DNA from 3 places in the Enterobacter sp. ECC_219_Taxon_10 genome. Region 2 is predicted to be linked to each of the others. Evidence: predicted binding sites of a transcription regulator. Region 2 holds the regulator's gene; each other region holds the start of a gene.
The links. The regulator CRP, encoded in region 2, controls carbon source genes, mostly activating them, when cyclic AMP is high. The targets are predictions, from matches to a motif close to ATGTGANNNNNNTCACAT.
Positions count from the first base shown of each region.

Region 1: a site for CRP is predicted at 2,549-2,566, ahead of AC4ICF_RS02375 (glycine dehydrogenase). Genes of this name have one in related genera too.
Region 3: a site for CRP is predicted at 8,813-8,830, ahead of msrB (peptide-methionine (R)-S-oxide reductase MsrB). Genes of this name have one in related genera too.

Region 1 is NZ_CM178005.1:516,886-527,156, forward strand. It holds gene yjgA (ribosome biogenesis factor YjgA) at 1-475, opposite strand, end outside; gene pmbA (metalloprotease PmbA) at 571-1,923, shown strand; gene cybC (cytochrome b562) at 1,964-2,350, shown strand; gene AC4ICF_RS02375 (glycine dehydrogenase) at 2,667-3,005, shown strand; gene AC4ICF_RS02380 (SFCGS family glycine-rich protein) at 3,016-3,378, shown strand; gene AC4ICF_RS02385 (DUF4312 family protein) at 3,381-3,680, shown strand; gene AC4ICF_RS02390 (DUF4311 domain-containing protein) at 3,704-4,480, shown strand; gene AC4ICF_RS02395 (DUF4310 family protein) at 4,494-5,135, shown strand; gene AC4ICF_RS02400 (amidohydrolase/deacetylase family metallohydrolase) at 5,178-6,311, shown strand; gene AC4ICF_RS02405 (DgaE family pyridoxal phosphate-dependent ammonia lyase) at 6,295-7,413, shown strand; gene dagF (2-dehydro-3-deoxy-phosphogluconate aldolase) at 7,410-8,150, shown strand; gene AC4ICF_RS02415 (lactonase family protein) at 8,187-9,323, shown strand; gene AC4ICF_RS02420 (BglG family transcription antiterminator) at 9,343-10,271, shown strand, end outside.
Region 2 is NZ_CM178005.1:4,476,213-4,486,483, forward strand. It holds gene mdcA (malonate decarboxylase subunit alpha) at 1-56, opposite strand, end outside; gene AC4ICF_RS21415 (hydrolase) at 285-1,307, shown strand; gene AC4ICF_RS21420 (YheU family protein) at 1,304-1,522, shown strand; gene AC4ICF_RS21425 (phosphoribulokinase) at 1,553-2,422, shown strand; gene AC4ICF_RS21430 (OsmC family protein) at 2,489-2,893, opposite strand; gene crp (cAMP-activated global transcriptional regulator CRP) at 3,205-3,837, shown strand; gene AC4ICF_RS21440 (YccS/YhfK family putative transporter) at 3,895-5,982, shown strand; gene argD (bifunctional acetylornithine/succinyldiaminopimelate transaminase) at 5,979-7,199, opposite strand; gene pabA (aminodeoxychorismate synthase component 2) at 7,286-7,849, opposite strand; gene AC4ICF_RS21455 (putative adenosine monophosphate-protein transferase Fic) at 7,880-8,464, opposite strand; gene ppiA (peptidylprolyl isomerase A) at 8,570-9,142, opposite strand; gene tsgA (MFS transporter TsgA) at 9,421-10,271, shown strand, end outside.
Region 3 is NZ_CM178005.1:1,976,596-1,986,866, reverse strand. It holds gene AC4ICF_RS09480 (DNA topoisomerase III) at 1-1,022, opposite strand, end outside; gene selD (selenide, water dikinase SelD) at 1,027-2,070, opposite strand; gene AC4ICF_RS09470 (NAD(P)H nitroreductase) at 2,187-2,738, opposite strand; gene sppA (signal peptide peptidase SppA) at 2,906-4,762, shown strand; gene ansA (asparaginase) at 4,825-5,841, shown strand; gene pncA (bifunctional nicotinamidase/pyrazinamidase) at 5,851-6,492, shown strand; gene chiD (chitinase ChiD) at 6,664-7,917, shown strand; gene AC4ICF_RS09445 (YeaC family protein) at 7,968-8,240, opposite strand; gene msrB (peptide-methionine (R)-S-oxide reductase MsrB) at 8,282-8,695, opposite strand; gene gapA (glyceraldehyde-3-phosphate dehydrogenase) at 9,037-10,032, shown strand; gene AC4ICF_RS09430 (D-hexose-6-phosphate mutarotase) at 10,108-10,271, shown strand, end outside.

The sequences.
Region 1 (10,271 bases), 970 kb from region 2:
TCTCTTTCTTCGCGTTGCGGATCAAAGAACGCAGCTGCTGGCGGTCGGCATCCGGCCACAGGTTCAGTACTTCCGGTACTGCATCATCACCCTGTTCAATCAGACGATCGCGGATCTGCTCCAGCTTATGGAACAGCGCAACCTGCTGGTTGTGGCGGTTTTTCAGCTTGTCCAGCGCCTGACGGATCGGATCCACGTCGCGCTGACGCAGCATTTTACCGATAAGCTGAAGCTGGCGACGACGGCCTTCTTTTTTGATTTTCTGTGCCAGTTCAATGGCATCACGCAGATCCTGGTCGAGCGGGATCTTGTCCAGCGCGTTTTTACCCAGTTCTACCATTTCTGCGCCAAGCTGTTTTAACTCTTCGGCGTCACGTTTAATTTCACTTTTACTGACCCAGATGATCTCATCATCTTCGTCTTCGATGTCATCACCGGGAACGTCGTCGAGCCAGTCTTCGGGCTGCTTAGTCATGTCAGGCTCCTTAAAAAAAGAGGCTAATGTTACCAGTTAAGACGCGCACTGAAAAACGGTTCTCTGTTAGACTTCACTTAACTCTCTCTTACAGTATGGCATTTGCGATGAAAGTAACCTCACAAGTTGAAGCGCAGCGTAAGATTCTGGAAGAAGCCGTCTCCACCGCGCTGACGCTCGCTTCAGGTAAATCAGATGGCGCCGAAGTGGCGGTCAGCAAAACCACCGGCATTAGCGTGAGCACCCGCTATGGCGAAGTGGAGAATGTAGAATTTAACAGCGATGGCGCGCTTGGGATCACGGTGTATCACCAGAATCGCAAAGGCAGCGCGTCATCCACCGATCTCAGCCCGGATGCCATTGCCCGTACGGTGCAGGCGGCGCTGGATATTGCCCGCTATACCTCTCCGGATCCTTACGCAGGCGTGGCGGATAAAGAGCTGCTGGCGTTTGACGCGCCGGATCTCGATCTTTTCCACCCGGCGGAAGTGACGCCGGATGAAGCCATTGAACTGGCCGCGCGCGCCGAGCAGGCGTCATTGCAGGCTGACAAGCGCATCACCAATACCGAAGGCGGCAGCTTCAATAGCCACTACGGCATCAAAGTGTTCGGCAACAGCCACGGCATGCTGCAGGGCTACTGCTCTACCCGCCACTCGCTCTCCAGCTGCGTCATCGCTGAAGAGAACGGCGACATGGAGCGCGACTACGCCTACACCATTGGCCGCGCGCTGGGGGATTTGCAGTCTCCTGAGTGGGTGGGTAAAGAGTGTGCCGAACGCACGCTGTCGCGCCTGTCGCCGCGTAAACTCTCCACCATGAAGGCCCCGGTGATCTTTGCCAATGAAGTGGCGACCGGCCTGTTTGGCCATCTGGTGGGCGCTATCGCGGGCGGCTCGGTGTACCGTAAATCGACCTTCCTGCTCGACTCGCTGGGCAAGCAGATCCTGCCGGAATGGCTGACGATTGAAGAGCACCCGCACCTGCTGAAAGGGCTGGCCTCCACGCCGTTCGACAGCGAAGGCGTACGCACGGAACGCCGCGATATCGTTAAAGACGGCATTCTGACCCAGTGGCTGCTGACCAACTACTCCGCGCGCAAGCTGGGGCTAAAAAGCACCGGTCACGCGGGCGGCATCCACAACTGGCGCATTGCCGGTCAGGGCCTTAACTTCGAGCAAATGCTAAAAGAGATGGGCACCGGTCTGGTGGTCACCGAGCTGATGGGGCAGGGCGTGAGCGGCATCACCGGCGACTACTCGCGCGGTGCGGCAGGCTTCTGGGTCGAAAACGGCGAAATTCAGTATCCGGTGAGCGAAATTACCATCGCCGGCAACCTGAAGGACATGTGGCGCAATATCGTTACGGTCGGTAACGATATTGAAACACGTAGCAATATACAGTGTGGTTCTGTATTACTGCCGGAAATGAAAATCGCCGGCCAGTAATACCCGAAAAGCGTTTTAATAATAAAAAAGGAAGTGAGCAATGCGTAAACACCTGTTAGCGATCGTCGCGGCTTCAACGCTGGTTCTTGGCTCTTCTGCGTTTGCTGCCGATCTCGAAGACAACATGGACATCCTCAGTCAAAACCTGAAGATAGTGCAGAAAACGGACAATGCGGCCGAAATGAAAGGCGCACTGACCAAAATGCGTGAAGCGGCGCTGGACGCGCAAAAAGCGACCCCGCCAAAGCTGGAAAGCAAAGCGGCAGACAGCGCAGAGATGAAAGACTATCGCCACGGCTTTGACGTGCTGGTCGGTCAGATCGACGGTGCGCTGAAGCTGGCTAACGAAGGCAAAGTGAAGGAAGCCCAGGCGGCGGCTGACCAGTTTGTGGCGACGCGTAACACGTATCACAAGAAATATCGTTAATCGATCGCGCATCTGACAAACAACCAGCGGGGGCCAGTGGCTCCCGTTTTTTTTACGCGGTAATAAGTAAACCCTATCGCCATCACATTTTTGCGTCACCACGCCTGAACGTTTTCGTTTCCCCGGCGCGCGTTTTGCCGCTGGAATACGTGATATTCATCACGCAAATACCGTTATTAATCCAGATTCACCGCATTTATGTGGCACAGATCACTGCTGCGGCTCGCCTTTCCACTTCGAAGTGGAAAACAACTCGCTACAAACAATTCCCCCCCAACGTTAGTTTTATTCCAGAGCCATTAACGGGGTAAGACCAGTGATTAACGGAGCGGTAATGAACGACGTTGGGGAACAGGCGGAGCAAACAGAACAGCTCGCGACCACCATGCTGCAGCAGGTTTATGCCCTGCTGGCCCGAAACAACATCATCCCCAATGCGGTACAGGAGCAGATGCTCACCTCCCACGTGCGCGCAATGGCGCACCGGTCCGTGACCGGCGAGCCGCTGCCGGAGGTAGAAGCAGAGCTGTTTGACGAAATTTCACCAGATTCAATGCAACTTGCCCGTGAAGTGGTAGCGCAGTTTGGCAATCTTCCTGATGAAGAGGCCTGGCTGCTCTCCGTTCACTTTGAAGTCGCGAAAGACAACCTTTAAGGAGCAACACATGGAACAGATTACAGTCGTGATTGGCGATCGCCTGGGCAAAGGTCAGAAAGTGGCTGCCGGTGTGGAAAAAGCAGGCGGACGCGCGGTGGTTGTGCCGGGCATGGCGGCTGACATGAAGCTCGGCGACGTGATGAAAGCGGAAAATGCCACTTTCGGCATCTCCTTCTGCGGTAGCGGCGGCGCGGGTGCCATCACCGCCCAAACCAAATATGGCTACAAAGCCAAATACGGCATGCGTTCCGTGGATGAGGGCGTGACCGCCATCAACGAAGGCTGCAACGTGCTGGGCTTCGGCTTTATGGATAAAGAAGAGCTGGGCGAGCGTCTGGTACAGGCGTGGCAGAAGAAATACGGCGCATAAGCATGAAAGAACAGTTCACAACCACGGTGAGAGTGAAGGGCAAAGGCGACGCCAAAGCGCGCGCCTTTGCTGACGCGCTCAACCACGTTCAGGCCGCGGTGATGAAAGCCTCACCGCATATCTTACTGCGTATTGAGCCACAGGATGTGCAGGTTGTTCAGGCGCAAGAAGCGGTGCGTAAAGAAGCGTTTCTGTTCTTCTTTTTGCGCCGGGAGAGACGCACCTACAGCGTGGAGCTGGATGTGACCGTCAACGTGACCGCCATCAATCTCGACCGGGTGGATTTCGTCACGCAACGCTGATTATTCATAAAAAGGGCAGACTGATGTTCTTAATTATATTAATAAAATCGCTCATCATCGGCGGCCTGGTAGGCGTCGGTGTTGGCGCCGGGGCTGCACGCATGTTTCATGCGCCTACCACTCAGGGTATGGGCGCGTTTCGTACGTTGGGGGAACTGAACTCCTGCGAAGGGGATCCGGCTTCTCACTTCTCCTTTGGGTTAGGTTTCTTCTTTAACGCCTGGGCCTCTTCCGTGGCTGCAGGCGCCTTCACACAGGACGTTGACCACCGCATCATCCCGAACTGGGGTGCTGCTGCACTGATGATCAAAAACCGTAACGTCGGCGAAACGCTGCACGATCCCCGCAAAATGGCGATTGCCTGCGGCGTGATCGGCATGATCGTCGTGACCTTCCTGAACCTGACCGCCTCCTCCGTTCCGGCCGCGCTTCAGGTCACCGCCGTGAAGGTACTGGTGCCTGCCGCGAACCTACTGGTGAACACCGTCATGCCGGTGATCTTCTGGCTGGCGGCTATCGACGCGGGTAAAAAATCGGGCTTCTGGGCCACCATCTTCGGCGGCGCGGCGCAGCTGATTATGGGCAACGCCGTACCGGGCCTGGTGCTGGGGATCCTGATCGGTAAAGGCGTGGAAGAGAGCGGCTGGAACCACGTCACCAAAGTGATGATGGCGGCTATCGTCCTGCTCTTCGTGCTGAGCGGCTTCTTCCGCGGCTTCGACATGAAGATGATCGAATCCTTCCATCTGACCGTGCCGAACTGGCTCGATATGATCCACAACTCGCTCAGCGGTAAATAACAGGAGCCTCTACATGGAACAGAATAAAGGTTTTTGGTATGCCGACTGGTCGTTCCCGATCTTCGTTGGCCTGCTCTCCTCCGGCGTTTTCGCCGGGACGCACATGTACTACCTCTACGGTATCGGCGCGTTTAACGAAGTGGCCTTCGTGGCGATGCTGAAAGCGGGGATTGATACCGGCGTCTACGGCGCGGTGGCGGCGTTCGGCGCAAGCTTCCTGTTCGCCCGCATTATCGAAGGGTCGCTGGTCGGTATTCTTGATATCGGCGGTGCGATCCAGACCGGCGTGGGCCTCGGCGTTCCGGCGCTGCTGCTGGGCGCGGGGATCATGTTCCCGGTGACCAACTTCATCGCCTCGCTGATTACCGGCCTGGTGATTGGTCTGGCGATCGGCTACGTCATCATCCTGGCGCGTAAGTTCACCATCAACCAGAGCAACTCTACCTACGGTGCAGACGTGATGATGGGCGCGGGCAACGCCTCCGGCCGCTTCCTCGGGCCGTTGATTATCCTCAGCGCCATGACCGCCTCCATTCCTATCGGCGTCGGTTCCCTGCTGGGCGCGCTGGTGTTCTACATCTGGCAGAAGCCGATTACCGGTGGCGCCATCCTCGGCGCAATGCTGTTGGGCTGGCTGTTCCCGGTCGCCCTTTAATACCCGCGGGCGCTCCGGCGCCCGCCTTATCAGGAGATCCTCATGTTTGATTTACTCCTGCGCCGTGCGCGCCTCGCCGACGATACCCTGACCGATATCGCCATTCAGGACGGAAAGATCGCCGCGACGGGCGACATTGATGCCCCTGCGCATAAAACGGTTGAGCTGAATGGCGACGTGTTCGTCAGCGCAGGCTGGATTGACTCCCACGTTCACTGCTACCCGAACTCCCCGATTTACCACGACGAGCCGGACAGCGTGGGCATTGCCACCGGCGTTACCACCGTGGTGGACGCGGGCAGTACCGGGGCCGACGACGTGGACGATTTCTACGACATCACCCGCAAAGCTTCCACAGAAGTCTTTGCCCTGCTGAACATCTCCCGCGTGGGGCTGATTGCCCAGAACGAGCTGGCCAACATGGCGAATATTGACGCCGAGGCGGTGAAGCAGGCGTTGAAGCGCCACCCTGATTTTATCGTCGGCCTGAAGGCGCGCATGAGCAGCAGCGTGGTCGGTGAAAACGGCATTACGCCGCTGGAGCGCGCCAAAGCCATTCAGAAAGAGAACGGCGACTTGCCGCTGATGGTGCACATTGGCAACAACCCGCCGAACCTCGACGAAATTGCCGAGCTGCTGAGCTCGGGCGACATCATCACCCACTGCTACAACGGCAAGCCAAACCGCATTCTGACGCCCTCCGGCGAGCTGCGCGCCTCCATCATCTCCGCCCTGAAGCGCGGGGTGCGTCTGGACGTCGGCCACGGCACGGCGAGCTTCAGCTTTGAGGTGGCGAAACGCGCCATCGCCATGGGCATTTTGCCGCACACCATCAGCTCGGATATCTACTGCCGCAACCGCATCAACGGCCCGGTGGGCTCGCTGGCGAGCGTGATGTCGAAATTCCTCGCCATCGGCATGTCGCTGCCGCAGGTGATTGACTGCGTGACCGCCAACGCCGCCGACGGCCTGCGCCTGACGCGCAAGGGTCGCATCCAGCAGGGTCTCGACGCCGACCTGACGCTGTTCACGATTAAACGCCAGCCAACGGTGCTGACAGACGCTGAAAACGACAGCCTGCAGGCTGAACACATTCTGGTGCCGCTTGCCGCGATCCGCGCGGGCAAGGGCTACATGACCGAACAAGGGAGCACGGAACATGCCTTCGATTTATGAGAAGTATAATTTAAAGCAGGTTATCAACACCTCTGGCCGCATGACGGCGCTGGGCGTCTCCACGCCGCGCCCGGAAGTGGTGCAGGCGGCGATGGACGGCATGAATCACTATTTCGAGATGAAGGATCTGGTTAACAAAACCGGGGAGTACATCGCGAAGCTGCTGGACGTGGAGGGCGCGACGGTGGTCTCCTGCGCGTCGGCGGGCATTGCCCAGTCCGTGGCGGCGGTGCTGGTGAAAGACAGCGACTGGCTGCTGGAAAACTTGCACGTGACCCCGATTGAGAATAACGAAATCGTCCTGCCGAAAGGCCACAACGTGAACTTTGGCGCGCCGGTGGGCACCATGGTGGCGCTGGGCGGCGGCAAGCTGGTGGAGGCGGGCTACGCCAACGAATGCTCTGCCGATCAGCTGGCGGCGGCGATCACTCCGCGCACCGCGGCGATCCTCTACATCAAATCACACCACTGCGTGCAGAAAAGCATGCTCAGCGTCGAGCAGGCGGCGGTCGTGGCACGCAAGCACGATCTCCCGCTGATCGTCGATGCGGCGGCGGAAGAAGATCTGCACGCTTACTACCGATCCGGTGCCGATCTGGTGATCTACAGCGGCGCGAAGGCGATTGAAGGCCCAACCAGCGGGCTGGTGATCGGCAAAACCCAGTACGTTGAGTGGGTGAAGCGCCAGACCGCGGGCATTGGCCGCGCGATGAAGGTGGGTAAAGAGGGGATCCTCGGCCTGACCTGCGCCATCGAACATTACCTGACGGCGACCAAAGAGAGCGGGGCCGAGATGGTGGCGAAGATGACGCCGTTTATCGACGCGCTCAATACCCTGAATGGCGTGACCGCGCGCGTGGTCTGGGACAGCGCCGGTCGCGATATCGCGCGCACCGAGATTAAGTTCGACGAAGCCGCAACGGGCGTCGGCACGGGTGACCTGGTGGCGAAGCTGAAGCAGGGGGAATACGCCATTTACTTCCGCGGCTACAAGGCCAACGAAGGGATTATCGAGGCGGACGTGCGCAGCGTGAGCGCTGACCAGCTGAACATCGTCTACCGCCGCATTAGCGAAGTATTAGGACAGGAGAAAAACGCATGAAACTGACCCCCAACTTTTACCGTGACCGCGTCTGTCTGAACGTGCTGGCCGGCTCAAAGGCTAACGCCAGCGCCATTTACGAGGCGGCGGAAGGCCACGTGCTGGTGGGCGTGCTCTCCAAAAATTACCCGGACGTGGCGAGCGCCGTTGCCGATATGCGTGAATATGCCGCGCTGATTGATAACGCGCTTTCCGTCGGCCTCGGCGCGGGGGATCCGAACCAGTCGGCGATGGTGAGTGAAATCTCCCGTCAGGTGCAGCCGCAGCACGTCAACCAGGTCTTTACCGGCGTGGCCACCAGCCGCGCGCTGCTGGGGCAGAATGAGTCTGTGGTCAACGGTCTGGTCTCTCCGACCGGCACCGTCGGCATGGTAAAAATCTCCACCGGTCCGCTGAGCAGCGCAGCACCGGACGGCATCGTGCCGGTTGAAACGGCGATTGCCCTGCTGAAAGATTTCGGCGGCAGCTCCATCAAATACTTCCCGATGGGCGGCCTGAAGTGCCGTGACGAGTACAAAGCGGTGGCGGAAGCCTGCGCCCGTCACGACTTCTGGCTGGAGCCAACCGGAGGTATCGATCTGGAAAACTATGAGGAGATCCTGCAGATCGCCCTCGACGCGGGCGTGAGCAAAATCATCCCGCATATCTACAGCTCGATTATCGACAAGGCCAGCGGCGATACGCGTCCGGAAGATGTGCGTACGCTGCTGGAAATGACGAAGAAGCTGGTTAAGTAGAACAAAACCTTACCGCACACACCTGAAGGAGCCACCATGCACACCCGTACCCTGCTTGTTGCTTCACTCTCAATGTTCGCCACTGCCGCTGTCGCCCAGACGCAATACGCCTGGGTGGGCACCTACAACCCCAACGGGGAAGGGCTGTACCGCTTTACCGTTGACCCACAAACCGGCGCGCTGGCGAATAAAACGCTGGTGAGCAAGCTGCCGAACGCCGCGCAGCTGACCGTCTCGCACGACGGCAAAACGCTCTATCTGGCAAGCGAAGTGGAGCAGGGCGTGGTGCAGGCGCTGCGGGTGGGGGATAACGGCGAGCTAAGCGAACTGAATCAGGTGGCTTCCGGCGGTGCGGGGCCGGTGTACCTGTCGCTGACGCCGAGCGGCCAGCATCTGCTGGTGGCGAACTATGTCAGCGGATCGATTGCCGTGTTGCCCGTCAACGCGGACGGCAGCCTGGGTGACGCTACGGACAAACATCAGGATCAGGGGGAACCGGGCGCGGCGAAGCCGGAAGCGGCTGTCGAAGGTAGCTTTGCCATCAGCGATCACAACGGCCCCCATGCGCACATGATCGCTGCCGATCCGAGCGGGAAATATGTTTTTTCTACCGATCTGGGGCTGGATCGTATCTATCAGTACCGCTTTGACGATCGAACCGGAAAGCTGACGCCGAACGATCCGCCGTTTATCAGCGCCTCCTCAAAAGGCGCCGGCCCGCGCCACTTTGTCTTTACGCCAAAGGGGGACGCCCTGTGGCTGATTAACGAAGAGGCGTCTACGCTCACCCATTATGCGCTGGACAGCAGCGGCAGACTGAAAGAGGGCAAAACGGTCTCTGCCCTGCCGGACGGCTATAAAGGCACCAGCTTTGCAGCCGGGCTCGCATTAAGCGCCGACGGTAAGCAGCTGTATGTGGCTAACCGTTTGCATAACAGCATCGGGCACTTTACCGTAACAGCGGAGGGCACGCTGACCCATCAGGACGACGTGTGGACGCGCGGCGACTACCCGCGCACCCTGACGCTCGATAAACAGGGACGCTGGCTGTACGTCATGAACCAGCGCAGCGACAACATTACCCGTTTCCGCGTGGCGCAGGATGGCAAGCTGAGCTTCGAGCCAGACTATACCCCGGTCGGCAGCCCATCCCAGATGGTCATTTCACCTTAAGCTGTAAGAGGACAAACCCGTGCGATTTCCGAACCAACGTTTAGCGCAACTTTTCGATCTGTTGCAAAACGAGACGCTGCCACAGGACGAGCTGGCGCAGCGGCTGTCGGTCTCCACGCGAACCGTCCGCGCCGATATCACCGCCCTGAACGCGCTGCTGGCAAGCCACGGCGCGCAGTTTATTCTGAGCCGGGGCAACGGCTACCAGCTAAAAATTGATGATGCCGAGCGCTATCAGCAGCTGCAGGCATCGCACCCGCGCGCGCTGCGAATTCCCCGAACGGGAGCGGAGCGCGTGCACTATCTGGTGGTGCGTTTTCTGACGTCGGCGTTTTCGCTTAAGCTTGAAGATCTGGCTGACGAGTGGTTTGTCAGCCGCGCCACGCTGCAAAGCGACATGGTGGAAGTGCGCGAGTGGTTCCAGCGCTATAACCTGACGCTGGAAACCCGCCCGCGCCACGGCATGAAGCTGTTTGGCAGCGAGATGTCGGTGCGCGCCTGCCTCACCGATCTCCTGTGGGAGCTGGCGCAGCAGGACAGCCTCAACCCGCTGGTGACGGAGGTCGCGCTCAACGCCGGGGTACCGGAGCAGATGGTAGCCGTGCTGCACGACGCGCTTACCCGGCACCACATCCGCCTGACTGACGAAGGCGAGCTGTTCCTGCGTCTGTACTGTGCGGTGTCGGTGCGTCGTATCAGCGAAGGCTTTCCGCTGCCGGAATTTCATGCGGAAGACGTGGAAGAGAACGTGCGCGAGGCGGCGAAGGATATCGCGGTGGTCATTCAGGAGCTGGCGGGCAAAGCGCTGTCGCCGTCCGAAGAGAGCTGGCTGTGCGTGCACATTGCGGCGCGGCAGATTCAGGAGATCGCCCCAAGCGCGATTAACGCCGACGACGACGAGGCGCTGGTCAACTACATCCTGCGCTACATCAACACCCACTATAACTA
Region 2 (10,271 bases):
GCTTTCTCGCTGCGTCGTGTGTTCCATTGCCGCGCGGGTGTTTGCCCAGATAACATTATTAACCTCCTGATTCAGCACATCATTCTGATTTGCTTAACGTTGAGTAAAGTCTGCGCTCTGGCGAGAAAGGCATCAATTAAGCGTAGGGCGGAATCATTAGCCTGAGAGTAATAATCAAGGTAAATATTTGTGATCGGGATCAGTTCCTGGTTCGGAAATCCAGGCTAAACGGGGTACAATTCGGAAAGTATCGTAAATTTCCGACAAGAATCAGCATCGCGCTTATGACCCAAATCATTCCTTCAGACTTCGACATTGCGGCCGAAGACAGCACCGAGTTCGTGCCCCTGCGCGGCGTGGCCAATCCCCATTTGCAGACCATGCTGCCGCGGCTGATCCGCCGCAAGGTTCAGTTCACTCCGCACTGGCAGCGGCTTGACCTGCCAGACGGTGATTTTCTGGATCTCGCCTGGAGCGAAGCGCCGGAACAGGCGCGTCATAAGCCCCGTCTGGTGGTCTTTCACGGTCTCGAGGGGAGCCTGCACAGCCCGTATGCACATGGGTTAATTGAGGCAGCAAAAGCGCGCGGCTGGCTCGGCGTGGTGATGCATTTTCGCGGCTGTAGCGGCGAGCCGAACCGGCAGAAACGCATTTATCACTCGGGTGAAACCGAAGACGGAACGTGGTTTTTACACTGGCTGCGGGACAACTTTGGCACCGTGCCAACGGCCGCCGTGGGCTATTCGCTGGGCGGAAATATGCTCGCCTGCCTGCTGGCCAAAGAGGGCGACAGCGTACCGCTGAATGCTGCAGTGATTGTTTCCGCGCCGTTTATGCTGGAGCAGTGCAGCTACCATATGGATAAAGGCTTTTCCCGCGTCTATCAGCGCTACCTGCTTAACCTGCTGAAGGCCAACGCGGCGCGTAAGCTCAAGGCCTACCCGGATACCCTGCCGGTAAGCCTGCGCCAGCTGAAAAAGGTGCGTCGTATTCGCGAGTTCGACGATCTGATCACTGCGAAAATCCACGGCTTCGCCGATGCAATTGACTATTATCGTCAGTGCAGCGCCATGCCGCTGCTCAGCAAAATCACGCAGCCGACGCTGATCATTCACGCCAAGGATGACCCGTTTATGGATCACCATTCGATCCCCGCGCAGGAATTCCTGCCCGACAACGTTCACTATCAGTTAACTGAACATGGCGGCCACGTTGGGTTTATCGGCGGCACGCTGCGCCGCCCGAAAATGTGGCTGGAGGCGCGTATTCCTGACTGGCTTACTCCTTACCTGGACGGTGCAAAATGATCATTCCCTGGCAAGATCTGGCTCCCGAAACGCTCGATAATCTGATTGAAAGCTTTGTATTACGCGAAGGCACCGATTATGGTGAACATGAGCGTTCGCTTGAGCAAAAGGTCAACGATGTTAAACGCCAGCTGAAAAGCGGCGACGTGGTGCTGGTGTGGTCAGAACTGCATGAGACGGTCAATATCATGCCCCGCAACGCGTTTCACGGCTGATCTTCCAACCTTTTCAGTCAGGGAGTTGCTATGTCTGCCAGACATCCCATTATTGCCGTTACGGGGTCGAGTGGTGCGGGAACCACCACCACCAGCCTCGCTTTTCGCAAGATTTTCGCCCAGCTGAATCTCCGTTCGGCGGAGGTCGAAGGCGACAGCTTTCACCGCTATACGCGCCCGGAGATGGACATGGCGATCCGCAAGGCGCGCGATCTGGGTAAACACATCAGCTACTTCGGCCCGGAAGCCAATGATTTCGGTCTGCTGGAGCAAACCTTCCGCGAATACGGGCAGAGCGGTACCGGGCAGTCCCGCAAGTATCTTCACACCTACGATGAAGCCGTACCCTGGAACCAGGTACCGGGCACCTTTACCCCCTGGCAACCGCTGCCGGAACCCACCGATGTATTATTTTATGAAGGATTGCACGGCGGCGTGGTTACGCCTCAGCACGACGTGGCGCGCCACGTGGATCTTCTGGTCGGGGTGGTCCCTATCGTTAACCTGGAGTGGATCCAGAAGCTAACGCGTGACATGAGCGAGCGCGGCCATTCGCGCGAGGCGGTGATGGACTCCGTGGTGCGCTCCATGGAAGACTACATCAATTACCTCACGCCACAGTTCTCCCGCACCCACATTAACTTCCAGCGCGTGCCGACGGTGGACACCTCCAATCCGTTCGCGGCGAAAAGCATCCCGTCGCTGGACGAGAGCTTTGTGGTGATCCACTTCCGCAATCTTGAAGGCATTGATTACCCCTGGCTGCTGGCGATGCTGCAGGGCTCGTTTATTTCGCACATGAATACGTTAGTGGTGCCGGGTGGAAAAATGGGGCTGGCAATGGAGCTCATCATGACGCCGCTGGTTCAGCGGTTGATGGAAGGGAAGCAGATCGCGTAAACATGTTCCCTCTCCCCGTGGGAGAGGGTTAGGGTGAGGGCATCAACACGCACGATGCCCCGTGAATCACACCTCAATCACTTCATACGAATGCGTAATTTTTACCGCTTTCTCCAGCATTAGCGCCACAGAGCAGTATTTCTCCGCAGACAGGTCCACCGCGCGTGAAACCGCCGCGTCTTTCAGCGCTTTCCCGGTGACAACAAAGTGCAGATTTATGTGGGTGAACAGGCGTGGCGCCTCTTCGCGACGTTCTGAGGTGAGTTTAACCTCGCAATCCGTTACGTCATGACGACCTTTTTGCAGAATCGACACCACGTCAATCGCACTGCATCCACCTGCCGCCATCAGCACCATTTCCATTGGGCTCGGCGCTTTATCGCCGGAGTTACCATCCATCAAAATCTGGTGTCCTGACGCGGACTCCCCCAGGAACGTTAAACCTTCAACCCACTTCACGCGCGCTTGCATATTCATTAACTCCAACGTTGCATTTTTGGTGACAGATTACGCGTGCGTTACATTTCTCGCAATGGAAGGCGACCTGCATCATGCTGAAGCGAGACACCAGGAGACACGCGGCGAAAGCTATGCTAAAACACTCAGGATGCTACAGTAATACATTGACGTTACACATGTATGCAGAGGACATCAAACTTTACTGGCTGCGAAACGTTACGACAGCCGACTTCCCAGGGTATGGGTAAGAATTCGATTGCAACCCCAGAGTCCGGATGCATCTGATGACTCTGGTGACAGCTTATAACAGAGGATAACAGCGCATGGTGCTTGGCAAACCGCAAACAGACCCGACTCTCGAATGGTTCTTGTCTCATTGCCACATTCATAAGTACCCATCGAAGAGCACGCTGATTCACCAGGGTGAAAAAGCGGAAACGTTGTATTACATCGTCAAAGGCTCGGTGGCAGTGCTGATCAAAGATGAGGAAGGGAAAGAGATGATCCTTTCTTATCTGAACCAGGGCGATTTTATCGGTGAACTGGGCCTGTTTGAAGAAGGCCAGGAACGTAGCGCCTGGGTTCGTGCAAAGACAGCATGTGAAGTGGCTGAAATTTCTTACAAGAAATTCCGTCAGCTGATTCAGGTAAACCCTGACATCCTGATGCGTCTTTCTTCCCAGATGGCGCGCCGTCTGCAGGTGACGTCAGAGAAAGTGGGTAACCTCGCCTTCCTGGACGTGACCGGCCGTATCGCGCAAACCCTGCTGAACCTGGCGAAACAGCCAGACGCTATGACCCACCCGGACGGCATGCAAATTAAAATTACCCGTCAGGAAATTGGTCAGATCGTCGGTTGCTCCCGTGAAACAGTGGGCCGTATTCTGAAAATGCTGGAAGATCAAAACCTGATCTCCGCCCACGGTAAAACCATCGTGGTTTACGGAACCCGTTAATCCTGCTTAAACGGCGTGCCATCGCGAGGTGTCACGCCGTTTTTGTCTCTTTTCCCCATGTGGCGCAGGCTGATCTATCACCCGGAAGTTAACTACGCACTGCGACAAACGCTGGTGTTGTGTCTTCCCGTGGCCGTGGGCCTGCTCCTGGGTCATCTTCAGCAGGGCCTGCTGTTTTCCCTCGTGCCCGCCTGCTGCAACATTGCCGGTCTGGACACGCCGCATAAGCGCTTTTTCAAACGCCTGATTATCGGCGGCTGCCTGTTTGCAGGCTGTAGCCTCGCGGTGCAGCTGTTACTGGCTCGCGATATTCCCCTGCCGCTGATCCTGACCGTGCTGGCGATGACCCTCGGCGTCACGGCGGAAATCAGCTCGCTGCACGCTCGCCTGCTTCCAGCGTCACTCATTGCGGCCATCTTTACCCTGAGCCTCGCCGGGAATATGCCCGTGTGGGAGCCGCTGCTGATCTACGCCCTCGGCACGCTGTGGTACGGGCTGTTTAACTGGTTCTGGTTCTGGCTATGGCGAGAGCAGCCGCTGCGAGAATCTCTGAGCCTGCTCTACGTGCAGCTTGCGGATTACTGCGAAGCCAAATACACCCTGCTCACCCAGCATACCGATCCGGAAAAATCCTTACCGCCGCTGCTGACGCGCCAGCAAAAAGTGGTGGATTTGATAAGCCAGTGCTATCAGCAGCTGCATATGCTCGCCGCAAACAAGAACCACGAGTACAAACGGCTGCTGCGTACCTTCCAGGTGGGGCTGGACCTTCAGGAGCATATCTCCGTTAGCCTTCATCACCCGCAGGAGGTGCAAAAGCTGGTTGAGCGCAGCCATGCCGAAGCGGTGATTCGCTGGAACGCGCAGACCGTCTCCGCGCGCCTGCGGGTGCTGGCTGACGATATACTTTATCACCGCTACCCCACGCGCTTTAACATGGACAAACAGCTCGGCGCGCTGGAGAAAATTGCCCGTCAGCACCCGGAAAATCCGGTCGGCCAGTTTGCCGCCTGGCACTTCAGCCGCATCGCCCGCGTGCTGCGCACCCAGCGACCGCTTTATCCCCGCGACCTGATGGCGGATAAACAAAAACGTCTGCCGCTGCTGCCGGCGCTCAAAAGCTATCTTTCTCTTAAATCGTCCGCCCTGCGCAACGCCGCACGAATTAGCGTCATGCTCAGTATCGCCAGCCTGATGGGCATGGCGCTGCACCTGCCGAAACCCTACTGGATCTTAATGACCGTGCTGTTTGTCACCCAGAATGGCTATGGCGCCACGCGGGTGCGCATTCTGCACCGTGCGGGCGGCACGATGGCGGGGCTGATTATTGCAGGCGTGACGCTGCACTTTCACGTGCCCGAGGGCTATACCCTGGCGGGCATGCTGGCTATCACCCTGGTGAGCTATCTAATCATTCGCAAAAACTACGGCTGGGCGATGGTGGGCTTTACGGTAACGGCGGTATATACCCTGCAGCTGCTTACGCTTAACGGCGAACAGTTCATCGTTGCCCGCCTGATCGACACGCTGATTGGCTGCCTGATCGCCTTTGGCGGTATGGTCTGGCTGTGGCCACAGTGGCAGAGCGGCCTGCTGAGGCAAAACGCCCACGACGCGCTGGAGGCCGATCAGCAGGCCATTCGTCTGATCCTGAGCGACGATCCGCAGCCTTCCCCGCTTGCCTACGAACGTATGAAGGTCAACCAGGCGCATAACGCCCTCTTTAACTCGCTGAATCAGGCGATGCAGGAGCCGGGCTTTAATTCACATTATCTGGCGGACATGAAGCTGTGGGTGACGCACAGCCAGTTTATCGTCGAGCACATTAACGCCATGACGACGCTGGCGCGCGAGCACACGATGCTGACGCCGGATCTGGCGCAGCGCTATTTGCAGTCGTGTGAAATTGCGTTGCAGAGGTGTCAGCAGCGTCTGGAGTATGACGCGCCGGGCGAATCGGGCGACTCGAACATTCTGGAAGCGCCGGAGACGTTAACCCACGGGCCGATGAGCACGCTGGAGCAGCATTTGCAGCGTGTGCTGGGACATCTGAACACCATGCACACCATTTCGTCGGTGGCATGGCGTCAGCGCCCGCATCACGGGATTTGGTTAACGCGCCGGTTAAAGCGAACCGAGTATTAGCCTTTAACGAGCTTCGCGACCGCCGCGGCAAAGCGGGTTAACCCGTCTTCAATATCTTTTTCTTCCACCACCAGCGACGGCGCAAAGCGCATCACGTCCGGCCCAGCGTTGAGCACCATGACGCCTTCATGCGCGGCAGCGTGAAGGAAATCGCGCGCGCGGCCTTTGTACTGCGGCTTCAGCTCGGCGCCAATCAACAGCCCCATTCCGCGGATCTCGCTGAACACGTCGTACTGTTCATCAATCTTTTTCAGGTGTTTCACAAACAGCTCGCGTTTCGCGCTAACGCCGTTCAGCACTTCCGGCGTGTTGATGATGTCGAACGCGGCTCCCGCCACAGCGCTCGCCAGCGGGTTACCGCCGTAGGTGGAGCCGTGAGATCCGACGTGAAACGCGGAGGCGATCTCCTGCGTCGTCAGTACCGCACTCACCGGGAAACCACCGCCGAGCGCTTTGGCGCTGGTCAGAATATCCGGCGTCACGCCGTAGTGCATGTAGGCAAACAGGTCTCCGGTACGCCCCATCCCGCACTGCACCTCATCAAACACCAGCAGCGCCTGATGTTCGTCGCACAGCGCGCGCAGCCCTTTCAGGAACTCCGGGGTCGCCGCCGTCACGCCGCCTTCGCCCTGAATCGGCTCCACCACTACCGCGCAGGTGTGGTCGTCCATCACCGCTTTCACCGCATGCAGATCGTTAAACGGCACGTGGACGATGTCGGCCGGTTTTGGGCCAAAGCCGTCGGAATACTTCGGCTGGCCGCCAACGGAGACGGTAAAGAAAGAGCGTCCGTGGAAGGCGTTATGGAAGGCGATGATTTTGGTTTTGTAAGGACTGTGACGCGTTGTCGCGTAGTAGCGCGCCAGCTTGAAGGCGGTTTCGTTGGCCTCGGTGCCGGAGTTCATAAACAGCACGCGCTCGGCAAAGGTGGCATCAATGATCTTACGGCCCAGGCGCAGCGCCGGTTCGTTGGTGAACACGTTACTGGTGTGCCACAGGGTTTCGCCCTGGGTTTTCAGCGCCTCCACCAGCGCAGGATGGCAGTGACCCAGCGCCGTAACCGCAATACCGCCCGCGAAATCCACATACTCTTTGCCCTGCTGATCCCAGACGCGGCTGCCCTTCCCCTTCACCGGGATAAACTCAGCCGGTGCATAAATCGGCAGAATCACTTCATCGAATGTCGCGCGGGTAATTGCTGGTTGTTCAGTTGCCATGTCATGCCCATCCATTTTATGTCACATTTATTGTGAAAATATAATCACAAAATATGCATAAAAAATCACAGCAAGGCAACAAATATTCAGCGATTAAGGAAATTTGCCAGCAGCGCGTGCCCCTGCTCGCTGAGGATACTTTCCGGGTGGAACTGCACGCCTTCGAGATCCCACTCGCGGTGGCGAATCCCCATGATCTCCTGGGTATCGCTCCAGGCGGTCACGTCAAAGCAGTCGGGCAGCGTCGGCGGGTCAATCACCAGCGAATGGTAGCGCGTCACGGTTAACGGGTTATTAAGCCCTGTGAATACGCCCGTGCCGGTGTGGGTAACCGGCGAGGTTTTGCCGTGCATCACTTTTGCGGCACGCACGATGGTAGCCCCAAATACCTGGGCAATCGCCTGATGACCTAGACAGACGCCCAGGATCGGCAGCCTGCCGGCATAGTGGTGAATAACGTCCAGAGAAATGCCCGATTCCGATGGCGTACACGGCCCCGGCGAAATGACGATTTTCTGCGGAGCCAGCGACTCGATATCGGCCAGGCTGAGCTCGTCGTTGCGGCGGACAACCACCTCTGCACCCAGTTCGCAAAAATACTGGTAAAGGTTCCAGGTGAAGGAATCGTAGTTATCAATCAGCAGAATCATGGCGGCTCCCGAAAAAAATGCCGCCCTATTCTACTCAGATTCCCGCGCTTCGCTCACTACTTTGGCAAAGATAGCGCTCAATGCGCTCAAATCGCCCATGGCGCCGCTTCGGTTCGCCGCTACCCACTGCTCAGGATCGATATCCCGCCAGCTCAGCGCGTAACCTGCATGGATAGCCAGCTGCTCAAAGAAGACGCGCTGCGCAATGCCATTACCGCGGATAAAGGGATGCAGCATGTTGATTTCACAGTAGTAGTGACTCACTTTGTCAACAAACGCCGCTTTTTCCAGACCCACAAGATACTTTTCGCTTTCCAGCGCCGCCATCAGCTCATTACCCATCTTCTCGATGTACTCAAAATGGCAAAAGGGAATGTCACCCTTAAAAATATCGTCGGTACGGAATTCGCCTGCCTGCCTCATCTCTCTGTGATACAGATGACGGTGAATAAGGCACAGATGCGGTAACCCGGGCGCTGAAGGCCCAAGCTCCAGCGTCTCAATGCCGGGCTCTGAAGGACCATTACCTTTTTCAAGGAGACAACTGGCCTGAAAATTGACGTTACGCTGCTGCTCCCAGAGACGGGATTTTTGCTTGTCGGTGAGTTTTTTCACTTAACGCCTCCCTGAATAGTCCGTTTGCCACAAGTATAAGCAGCAAAACGCGCTTTCGCAGGGAGGGGACACAGCACGGGCGAGGATCGCCCGTGTCGAAGAGGCTTATGGCAGAACTTTCGCGGAGAGGATCACGACAGGTTTGGACGGCACATTCTGGTACGGGCCAACGTCATGAGTCGGTACCTGCGAAATCTTGTCCGCCACGTCCATCCCTTTCACAATTTTACCGAAGACCGCATAGCCGAAGTCGCGCTGGCCGTGGTCGAGGAAGGCGTTATCCGCCACGTTCAGGAAGAACTGGCTGGTAGCGCTGTCTTTATCCGCAGTGCGCGCCATGGAGATAGTGCCGCGCTTGTTCAGCAGGCCATTGTCCGCTTCGTTTTTAATAGGCGGGTTCGGCTGTTTCTGCTGCATCTGCTCGTTGAAGCCGCCGCCCTGAATCATGAAGCCAGGGATCACGCGGTGGAAGGTGGTGTTGTTGTAGAAACCACTGTTCACGTAGTCGAGGAAGTTTTTCACAGAAACCGGAGCTTTCTGGCTATTCAGTTCCAGCTCAATGTTCCCGGCAGAGGTGGTCAACAGAACGTGAGGGTCCCCATTTGCTGCCAGCGCAGCAGGGGAAACGGCAGAAAGAGCAAACACAGCTGCGACAGCCGCCAGTGTTGATTTGAGCATGAGAATTCCTTAACAAAGCGCAGTATAAAAAGCGAATGGCTTGATTCTAAAGAGCAGTATGAACGTAGACCAGCCTTTTACCTAATTTTACGAAATTGAAACAATTATTACTGCGCAAACGATTGGTTAGACCGTCACTTAATGTGATTTAGATCACATTAAAACCTGCAATGACATAATCATTACCCTTAAAAGATAGGAATGGATCACTTTAGCGACTAAAATCTGCCCGCTCTCAGCGCCCCTTCGGCGCTTTTCTTTTTCTGAACAGGCCAGACATGACTAACAGCAATCGCATCAAGCTCACATGGATCAGCTTTTTCTCCTACGCCCTTACCGGCGCGTTGGTGATCGTCACCGGGATGGTGATGGGAAATATCGCAGACTACTTCCAGCTGCCCGTTTCCAGCATGAGTAATACCTTCACCTTCCTCAACGCGGGGATCCTGATCTCTATCTTCCTGAATGCCTGGTTGATGGAAATTGTCCCGCTGAAAACACAGCTGCGCTTTGGCTTTGTGCTGATGGTCGCCGCCGTGGCGGGCCTGATGCTGAGCCACAGCATTGCACTGTTCTCCGCCGCCATGTTCGTGCTTGGTCTGGTTAGCGGGATCACCATGTCGATCGGTACGTTCCTGATTACCCATATGTATGAAGGCCGTCAGCGCGGCGCGCGCCTGCTGTTTACCGACTCCTTCTTCAGCATGGCCGGAATGATTTTCCCGATGGTCGCCGCCGTTCTGCTGGCGCGCAGCATTGAGTGGTACTGGGTATACGCCTGCATCGGCCTCGTCTACGTGGCGATCTTTATCCTGACCTTCGGTTGTGAGTTCCCGGTGCTGGGCAAGAAAGCGCAAACTACTGCAGAGCCCGTCGCGAAAGAGAAATGGGGCATCGGCGTGCTGTTCCTCTCCATCGCCGCCCTGTGCTACATCCTGGGCCAGCTGGGCTTTATCTCCTGGGTACCGGAATACGCCAAAGGCCTGGGCATGAGCCTGAACGATGCGGGTAAACTGGTGAGCGATTTCTGGATGTCTTACATGTTCGGCATGTGGGCGTTTAGCTTCATCCTGCGCTTCTTCGACCTGCAGCGCATTCTGACCGTGCTCGCAGGCCTGGCGACCGTGCT
Region 3 (10,271 bases), 2.4 Mb from region 2:
AAGTGCTCTTCCGGCAGATAGCGGCTGTCCGAACGCGGATAGGTGATCAGCTTGTGGGTTTCGTAAAGCTTCTGACAGATGTCCAGCACGTTCTGCGCGCTGAGACCAAAGCGCTTCGCGGCCTCAATCTGTAGAGCAGAAAGGGAGAACGGCAGCGGCGCGGGTTCTGATTCCCGTTTATCGTTATAGCTGGTGACGATAGCGGGCTGGCCGGTAATACGGTTGACCACGTGCTCCGCCAGCGGACGGTGCAGCAGCCGCCCCTCTTCGTCCTGATACGACTCGCAGGCATCGCTCGGCTGCCAGACGGCGGTAAAGCGTTCGTCTTTTGGCGTGACGATGTGGGCTTTCACTTCAAAGAAATCTTTGGCGACGAAGTTCTCAATCTCTTCATCGCGACGCACCACCAGCCCCAGCACCGGCGTCTGCACGCGGCCCACGGAGAGCACGCCCTGATAGCCCGCGTTGCGACCGAGGATAGTGTAGGCGCGGGTCATGTTGATCCCGTACAGCCAGTCGGCGCGTGCACGCGCCAGCGCGGAGACGCACAGCGGGATAAATTCGCTGTTGGCACGCAGACGCGAAATGGCACGCTCAACCGCCTGCGGGTTGAGGTCGTTGATCAGGCAGCGCTGCACCTGCTGGCGCTTTTCCGGCGCCAGCTCAAGATAGTCCAGCACTTCGTCCACCAGCAGCTGCCCCTCTCTGTCCGGGTCACCCGCGTGGACCACTTCCGTCGCTTCGTGCAGAAAACGTTTAATAACGTTGAGCTGTTTGGTAACGGACGGGCGAGGCTGAAGGCGCCACTTTTCCGGCACAATCGGCAGATCGTTGAGGTTCCAGCGGGCGTAGCGGCTGTCGTAGACGTCCGGTTGCGCCTGCTCAAGCAGGTGGCCGATACACCAGGTCACCACCTGTCCGTTACCGCATTCGATAAAGCCGTCGCCTTTGCGATGCGGCTTAGGCAGCACGTCGGCGATGGCTCGGGCCAGGCTCGGCTTTTCGGCAATAAACAACCGCATCGAATTAACGGATCTCAATCATCGGTCGGCCACCGCGCGCGGTCACCAGCTCGCCGATCGCCGTCAGGGTGATGCCAAACTCGGCCGCGGTTGCCTGTACCTCGGCTTCGGATTCCGGCGTGACCGCCAGCAGCAGACCGCCGGAAGTTTGCGGATCGCACAGCAGGTTGCGCCACTCCTCAGGCATTTCGCCCATCAGGTGACCGTAGCTGGCGAAATTGCGCTGGGTACCGCCCGGGACCGCGCCCTGGGCAATGTACTCCTCCACGCCCGGCAGCTTCGGCACGTCCTGATACCAGACCTGCGCCTGCACGCCTGCGCCCTGACAGACCTCAGAGAGGTGCCCCAGCAGGCCAAAACCGGTGACGTCGGTCATCGCCTTCACGCCGTCGATATTGGCGAACGCCGCACCGGCGAGGTTCATCTGGCACATCACTTCCGTTGCCAGGCCTTTGTGCTCTGGTTTCAGCAGGGATTTTTTCTCGGCGGTGGTAAGCACGCCAATGCCCAGCGGCTTGGTGAGGAAGAGCCTGCAGCCCGCCTGCGCGGTACTGTTGCGCTTCACGCGCTCGGTCGGCACCACGCCCGTCACGGCCAGGCCGAAGATCGGCTCCGGCGCATCAATCGAGTGGCCGCCGGCCAGGGCAATTCCCGCCTGCTGACAGGCGAAACGCCCACCATCAATCACCTCGCGGGCGATTTCCGGTGGAATGGTGTTGATCGGCCAGCCCAGAATGGCGATCGCCATGATCGGCTTACCGCCCATGGCGAAGATATCGCTGATGGCGTTGGTGGCCGCAATGCGCCCGAAGTCGAACGGGTTGTCGACAATCGGCATAAAGAAGTCAGTGGTGCTGATAATGCTGGTACCGTTACCTAAGTCATAAACCGCCGCATCGTCACGCGTTTCATTGCCGACAAGCAGGTTCGGGTCGACAAACTTCGCCTGTTCGCTGTGCAGAATGGTCTCCAGCACTTTAGGGGAAATTTTACAACCGCAACCGGCTCCGTGGCTGTACTGCGTTAAACGAATGGTTTGCTCGCTCATGGACGTCTCCTGTCATCTCAATCGCGCTATGGTAGCGCTCATTCCATAAAGAGGTAAGTATGACTGTCTGAATTCTGCGGCAGATGCTCAGAATCCAGACAGTTTAGCGCGCGTTATCAGAAACGGCTGACGAAAGGCGTGGTGTCCGGCACGCTAATGGTGCTGGAGGCTTTAAGCTGTGGGGTACCGAGGTAGAGGAAGCCGACAATTTTGTCGTGCTCACCGCAGGAGAATCCTGCCCGCACGGCAGCGCTCTCGGTCAGCGGACCGGTGCGCCAGATACCGTTAAACCCCTGCGCAACGGCGGCCATTTGCATCGCCATCACCGCACAGCCAGCAGACATTTCCTGCTCCCAGACCGGCACCTTATGGTCGGCCTGGCATTTGGCCACGACGGTAACGATCATCGGGGCGCGGAACGGCGCGTTGCGAGCTTTATCAATCCCCTTCTCATCCTGCCCAGCGGCAATCGCCCCCTGCTCCAGCAACTGACTGAAACGTTCGCGGCCTTCACCCTCAATCACAAAGAAGTGCCATGGCTGCAGCGTGCCGTGATCCGGGGCACGCATGCCGGCACGCAGAATGTTTTCCAGCTGCTCGCCCACAGGGGCAGGTTCGGCCAGACGTGACGCGCTACGACGGTTAACAAGCAGTTCGAGTGCATCCATTGGTTAACTCCTTTCTTGAAATTTACTCACAAAATTAACACGACGGCAGATTTTGTTACAGCCTGGCAGGCGATTCCTGCTGACAAGTGGCGGTTGGGTCATTACGATAACCCAACATTACCGTCCAGTGGCGACGGAAACAGTCATTTTCTGGTTAGGGAGAATACATGCGAACCCTTTGGCGAATCTTTGCCGGTTTCTTTAAATGGACGTGGCGACTGCTCAACTTCGTCCGCAACCTGGTGATGAATATCTTCTTCATCCTGCTGGTTCTGGTTTGCGCGGGCATCTGGATGCATATCAGCAACGCGAATCAGGCTCAGCATTCGACTCGCGGGGCCCTGTTACTCGATATCACCGGCGTGATCGTTGATAAACCGTCCACCAGCAACCGTCTGGGGGTTATCAGCCGACAGCTGTTTGGCGCGACGTCAGACCGCCTGCAGGAGAACTCCCTGTTCGATATCGTCGATACCATCCGACAGGCCAAAGACGACCGTAACATCACCGGGATCGTGCTGGATCTGAAAGATTTTGCCGGCGGCGACCAGCCTTCCATGCAGTACATCGGGAAAGCGCTGCGCGAATTCCGCGACAGCGGCAAGCCGGTGATTGCCGTGGGCGACAGCTACAGCCAGGGGCAATATTATCTGGCGAGCTTCGCCAATAAGATCTGGCTTTCTCCGCAGGGGACGGTCGATCTGCACGGCTTTGCCACCAACGGCCTGTACTACAAATCGCTGCTCGACAAGCTGAAGGTCACCACCCACGTCTTCCGCGTCGGCACCTATAAATCTGCCGTGGAGCCGTTTATCCGCGACGATATGTCTCCTGCCGCCCGTGAAGCAGACAGCCGCTGGATTGGCGAGCTGTGGCAGAACTATCTCGGCACCGTTGCCGCTAACCGTCAAATTACCGCTGAGCAGGTGTTCCCTGGCGCTCGCGGCGTGCTGGACGGGCTGCGTAAGGTCGACGGCGATACTGCGAAATACGCGCTCGACAATAAGCTGGTTGACGCGCTGGGCACCAGTGCGGATATCGAAAAGGCCCTGACCAAACAGTTTGGCTGGAGCAAAGAGGACAAAAACTACAGCGCCATCAGCATGTATGACTATGCTGCGAAAAAGCCGGACGATAGCGGTGACAGCGTAGCCGTGGTCTTTGCTAACGGCGCCATTATGGACGGTCAGGAAACGCCGGGCAACGTCGGCGGTGACACCACCGCGTCGCAAATCCGCGACGCACGCCTTGACCCGAAAGTGAAAGCGATTGTTCTGCGCGTCAACAGCCCTGGCGGCAGCGTCAGCGCCTCCGAGGTGATCCGCGCTGAACTGGCCGCGGCGCGTGCCGCCGGCAAGCCTGTCGTCGTATCCATGGGTGGTATGGCCGCGTCTGGCGGATACTGGATCTCCACGCCTGCCAACTACATTGTGGCGAACCCAAGCACGCTGACCGGCTCGATCGGCATCTTCGGGGTGATTAATACCGTGGAAAACAGTCTGGATTATCTGGGCGTGCATACCGATGGCGTTTCCACGTCGCCGCTGGCGGATGTGTCGATGACCAAATCCCTGCCGCCGGAAGTTTCAGAGATGATGCAGCTGAGCATTGAGAACGGCTATAAGCGCTTTATCACGCTGGTTGCCGACTCGCGTAAGAAGACGCCTGAGCAGATCGACCAGATTGCTCAGGGCCACGTCTGGACCGGGCAGGATGCGAAGAGTAACGGTCTGGTCGACAGCCTGGGCGACTTCGACGACGCGGTGAAGAAAGCCGCCGAACTGGCGAAGCTCAAGCAGTGGCATATTGAGTATTACCAGGACGAGCCGTCGTTCTTCGATATGGTGATGGACAGCATGTCCGTTTCCGTTCGCGCCATGCTGCCGGAGGCGCTGCAGGCGTACCTGCCTGCCCCGGTGGCCACGGCTGCGAAAGCAATGAAGGTGGAAAGCGATAAGCTCGCGGCCTTCAACGATCCACAAAGCCGTTACGCGTTTTGCCTGACCTGCGCGAACGTCCGTTAAAAACCGTCCCCTCTTCCCGTGAAGAGGGGATTTTTTCTTTTGAAGAACAAGAACTCACTACCATGCAGAAGAAATCGATTTATGTCGCCTACACTGGCGGTACCATCGGGATGCAGCGCTCTGAAAACGGCTATATTCCGGTCTCCGGCCACCTGCAGCGTCAGCTTGCGCTGATGCCTGAATTCCACCGTCCGGAAATGCCTGACTTTACCATCCATGAATACGAGCCGCTGATGGACTCCTCCGACATGACGCCGGAAGACTGGCAGCACATTGCGGATGACATTAAAGCCCATTACGACCAGTACGACGGCTTCGTGATCCTGCACGGCACCGACACCATGGCGTTCACCGCTTCGGCACTCTCCTTCATGCTGGAGAACCTGAGCAAGCCGGTGATCGTCACCGGGTCGCAAATTCCGCTGGCCGAGCTGCGCTCTGACGGGCAGATCAACCTGCTGAACTCCCTGTACGTGGCGGCCAATTACCCGATCAACGAAGTGTCGCTGTTCTTCAACAACCGTCTGTATCGCGGCAACCGCACCACCAAAGCCCATGCCGACGGTTTTGACGCCTTCGCCTCCCCTAACCTGCAGCCGCTGCTGGAAGCCGGGATTCATATCCGTCGTCTGGGAACGCCTCCGGCACCAAACACCGCTGGCGAGCTGATCGTGCATCCGATTACCCCGCAGCCGATTGGCGTGGTCACCATCTATCCGGGGATCTCCGCAGACGTGGTGCGCAACTTCCTGCGCCAGCCGGTGAAAGCGCTGATCCTGCGCTCCTATGGCGTGGGCAATGCTCCGCAGAACGGCGAGTTCCTGAAAGAGCTTCAGGAAGCCAGCGAGCGCGGAATTGTGGTCGTGAACCTGACCCAGTGCATGTCCGGCAAAGTGAATATGGGGGGCTATGCCACCGGCAACGCGCTGGCGCACGCGGGGGTGATCAGCGGCTTCGATATGACCGTTGAGGCGACGCTGACTAAACTTCACTATTTACTGAGTCAGGATCTGGACATTCAGTCCATTCGCCGCGCCATGATGCAAAACCTGCGCGGCGAACTGACCCCGGACGAATAAGGAGGTCTCATGAAGCAACGCGCCCTGCTACTGGTCGATTTGCAAAATGATTTCTGCGCGGGCGGTGCGCTTGCCGTCGCCGAAGGTGACAGCACCGTTGACGTGGCCAACGCGCTGATTGACTGGTGCAAAGCACGCAGTGAAGCGGTTGTCGCCAGCCAGGACTGGCACCCGGCGAATCACGGCAGCTTTGCCAGCCAGCACAACGTCGAGCCGTTCACCCAGGGTGAACTCGACGGGCTGGCGCAAACTTTCTGGCCGGATCACTGCGTACAGCAGACGGAAGGCGCGGAGCTGCATCCGCTCCTGAATCAGAAAGCCATCGACGCGGTGTTCCATAAAGGCGAAAACGCGGCTATCGACAGCTATAGCGCGTTTTTCGATAACGGGCATCGTCAGAAGACGGCGCTGGACGCGTGGTTACGTCACCATGAAATCACGGAGCTGATCGTACTGGGTCTGGCGACGGATTACTGCGTGAAGTTTACCGTGCTGGACGCGCTCCAGTTAGGCTATACCGTCAGCGTCATCACCGATGGCTGTCGTGGGGTGAACATTCACCCACAGGACAGCGCTCAGGCGTTTATGGATATGGCCGCTGAAGGTGCTACGCTGTATACGCTGGCAGACTGGCTGGAAACGCAGGCGTAGTCTTTTAAGCCGGGTAAGGCGCAGCCGCCACCCGGCATTTCTTCCCCAATCCCCATAAAGTGAACTCCCTCGCATCACAAGCGAAACGGCAATGCTATTCTCATCAGGCTGTTTTTTCGCCACGCCTTTTCTGTGGCGTGGTTATTTTTATTACGTCAAAGAGGAACTTGTATGAAACGTTTGCCCCTGCTGGCAGCATTACCCTTGCTTTGCGCGTCACTTGCTTCCGCCGCGCCGCTGATGTCCGTGGGCTACTTTAACGGGGGTGGCGATGTCACCGCCGGACCGGGTGGCGATATTAATAAGCTGGACGTTCGCCAGATCACCCATCTGAACTACTCGTTTGGACTTGTTTATAACGACGAGAAAGACGAGACCAACGCCGCGCTGAAAGATCCGACGAAACTGCATCAAATCTGGCTGTCGCCAAAAGTGGCGTCCGATCTGGCCCTCATCCCGGCCCTGCGTAAACAAAACCCGAACCTGAAAGTCCTGCTCTCCGTTGGCGGCTGGGGCGCGCGTGGTTTCTCTGGCGCGGCGGCAACCAAAGAGAGTCGCGCAGTGTTTATCCGCTCCGCGCAGGAAATTGTCGACAAATACGGCCTGGACGGGATCGATCTCGACTGGGAGTATCCGGTTAACGGCGCGTGGGGGCTGGTTGCAAGCCAGCCAGCCGATCGGGATAACTTCACCGCCTTGTTGAAAGAGATGCGCGCGGCGTTTGGGCAGAAAAAGCTGGTGACCATTGCGGTGGGCGCGAATGCGGAAAGTCCGAAAAGCTGGGTAGATGTCAAAGCCATCGCGCCCCTGCTCGACTATATCAACCTGATGACCTACGACATGGCGTACGGCACCCAGTATTTCAACGCGAACCTGTATGACTCCAGCGCCTGGCCAACGGTGGCTGCCGCGGATAAATACAGCGTCGATTTTGTGGTGAGCAACTATCTGGCCGCCGGACTTAAGCCGAAGCAGATGAACCTCGGGATCGGTTTTTACGGTCGCGTACCGAAACGTGCGGTTGAACCGGGCATTGACTGGAGCAAGCCGGACGCGCAAAAAAATCCGGTCACCCAGCCCTACTTCGGGCCGCAGGAGATCGGCCTGTTTAAGTCGCTCGGTTATGACCTGACCAAAGATACCTACGTGAAGTACAACGATATCGTGAAGAAGCTGCTGAACGATCCGCAGAAGCGTTTTACCGAGCACTGGGACGACCAGGCGAAGGTGCCGTGGCTATCGGTAAAGGGTTCCGATGGCAACGCGCTGTTTGCGATTTCGTATGAGAACCCGCGTTCCGTCGCGATCAAGGCAGACTACATCAAAGAGAAAGGCCTCGCCGGGGCGATGTTCTGGGAGTACGGGGCTGATGATAACAATCAGTTAGCGAAACAGCTGGCGGAATCACTCGGGATTAAGCACTAAGGTATATGTGCCGGGTGGCGCTAGCGCTTACCCGGCCCACACGGAGAGCGTTATTTGAAGGTCGCAATCGGCTTCGGCGTGATGCCAAAATCTTCCTTAAGCTCGCGCTTGCTCTTCATCACCATCTGACCGTTGGTATCGATAGTCATGTGCTGTGCATCGGTGTTGTTGCGCGCCTGCCACAGCATCACCAACTGCAAACTGTTCTCTTTTTGCTCAGGCGTCAGGGCCACTCCGTCGGGCCATTTACCCAGCTCAACGGCGGTCACCAGACGCTGATAAACTTCCGGGGTCATCCCGTTAATCATGTCCTCAATATTCACGATCTCTCCCTTTCAAAGGAATAATTTGCTGAATCGTTTTTTCAACCCTTAATCTGGTCGCCGTTTTCATCGTCGCTGAAGCTCAGAGAAGCTGAGTTTACGCAGAAACGCTCGCCCGTTGGCTGAGGGCCATCCGGGAAAACATGCCCCAGGTGCGCGTCGCAGTTGCCGCAGCGAATTTCCGTGCGCACCATACCGTGCGACGAGTCGGTCAGATAGCGGATTGCGTCATCGCTCACCGGCTCGTAAAAGCTCGGCCAGCCGCAGCCGGAGTCGTATTTCGTTTGTGAATTGAACAGCGGGGCATCGCAGACCAGACAGTGGTAGACGCCGTCTCGCTTGTTATGCAGCAAACGCCCGGTAAATGGCGGCTCCGTTCCGTGATTCTGCGTCACGTAAAACTGCATTTCTGTGAGGTTTTTTTTCAAATCGTCAGGGTTACGTTGGTTCGACATATGCTTACATCTCGCTGTAGAAACAGACATCTTTTAACCCCGATTCTAACAAAACATTAACACCCTTGCGTGCACTTTTGTTCTAAACTTATGTGTCGCGAAAAGGCGGTCAGGCAATTGTGATCATGTTCACATTTTTATCCTGCGAGGCCTTTAAAATTCCGGGCGCAGCCCCCATGTGGTTGCAAGCTCAAAGGGAAAGTGAGGCGAGTCAGTCGCACAAACGTTAGTCACAGGATTGATTTGTCGCAATGATTGACACGATTCCGCTTGACGCTGCGTAAGGTTTTTGTAATTTTACAGGCAACCTTTTATTCACTAACAAATAGCTGGTGGAATATATGACTATCAAAGTAGGTATCAACGGTTTTGGCCGTATCGGCCGTATTGTTTTCCGTGCTGCTCAGAAACGTTCTGACATCGAAATCGTTGGTATCAACGATCTCCTGGACGCTGAATACATGGCGTACATGCTGAAGTACGACTCAACTCACGGTCGTTTCGACGGCACCGTTGAAGTGAAAGACGGCCACCTGGTTGTTAACGGTAAAACCATCCGCGTTACTGCTGAGAAAGACCCAGCTAACCTGAAATGGAACGAAATCGGTGTTGACGTTGTTGCTGAAGCAACCGGTATCTTCCTGACCGACGAAACTGCACGTAAACACATCACTGCGGGTGCGAAGAAAGTTGTTCTGACCGGTCCTTCCAAAGACAACACCCCAATGTTCGTTCGTGGTGCAAACTTCGAAACTTACGCTGGCCAGGACATCGTTTCTAACGCATCCTGCACCACCAACTGCCTGGCACCGCTGGCTAAAGTTATCAACGACAACTTCGGCATCATCGAAGGTCTGATGACTACCGTTCACGCTACCACCGCTACTCAGAAAACCGTTGATGGCCCGTCTCACAAAGACTGGCGCGGCGGCCGTGGCGCGGCTCAGAACATCATCCCATCCTCTACCGGTGCTGCTAAAGCTGTAGGTAAAGTACTGCCAGAACTGAATGGCAAACTGACTGGTATGGCGTTCCGCGTTCCAACTCCTAACGTATCCGTTGTTGACCTGACTGTTCGTCTGGAAAAAGCTGCTTCTTATGAAGAAATTAAGAAAGCAATCAAAGCTGCTTCCGAAGGCGCAATGAAAGGCGTTCTGGGTTACACCGAAGACGACGTTGTATCTACCGATTTCAACGGCGAAGTGTGCACTTCCGTGTTCGATGCTAAAGCAGGTATCGCACTGAACGACAACTTCGTGAAACTGGTTTCCTGGTACGACAACGAAACTGGTTACTCTAACAAAGTACTGGACCTGATCGCTCACATCTCCAAATAAGTTGAGATGAGTGCTTGATCCAAAAAGGCGACTTCGGTCGCCTTTTTTATTGTTTTTTAGACAGAGGATTGCTTAATGATTAATAAAATTTTTGCACTTCCGGTAGTCGAACAACTTACCCCTGTGCTCTCCCGCCGTCAGATTGACGGTGCCGACGTTATCGTCGTTGACCATCCCCGCGTTAAAGCGTCCGTGGCGCTGAACGGCGCTCACCTGCTCTCCTGGAAACCGGAAGGCGA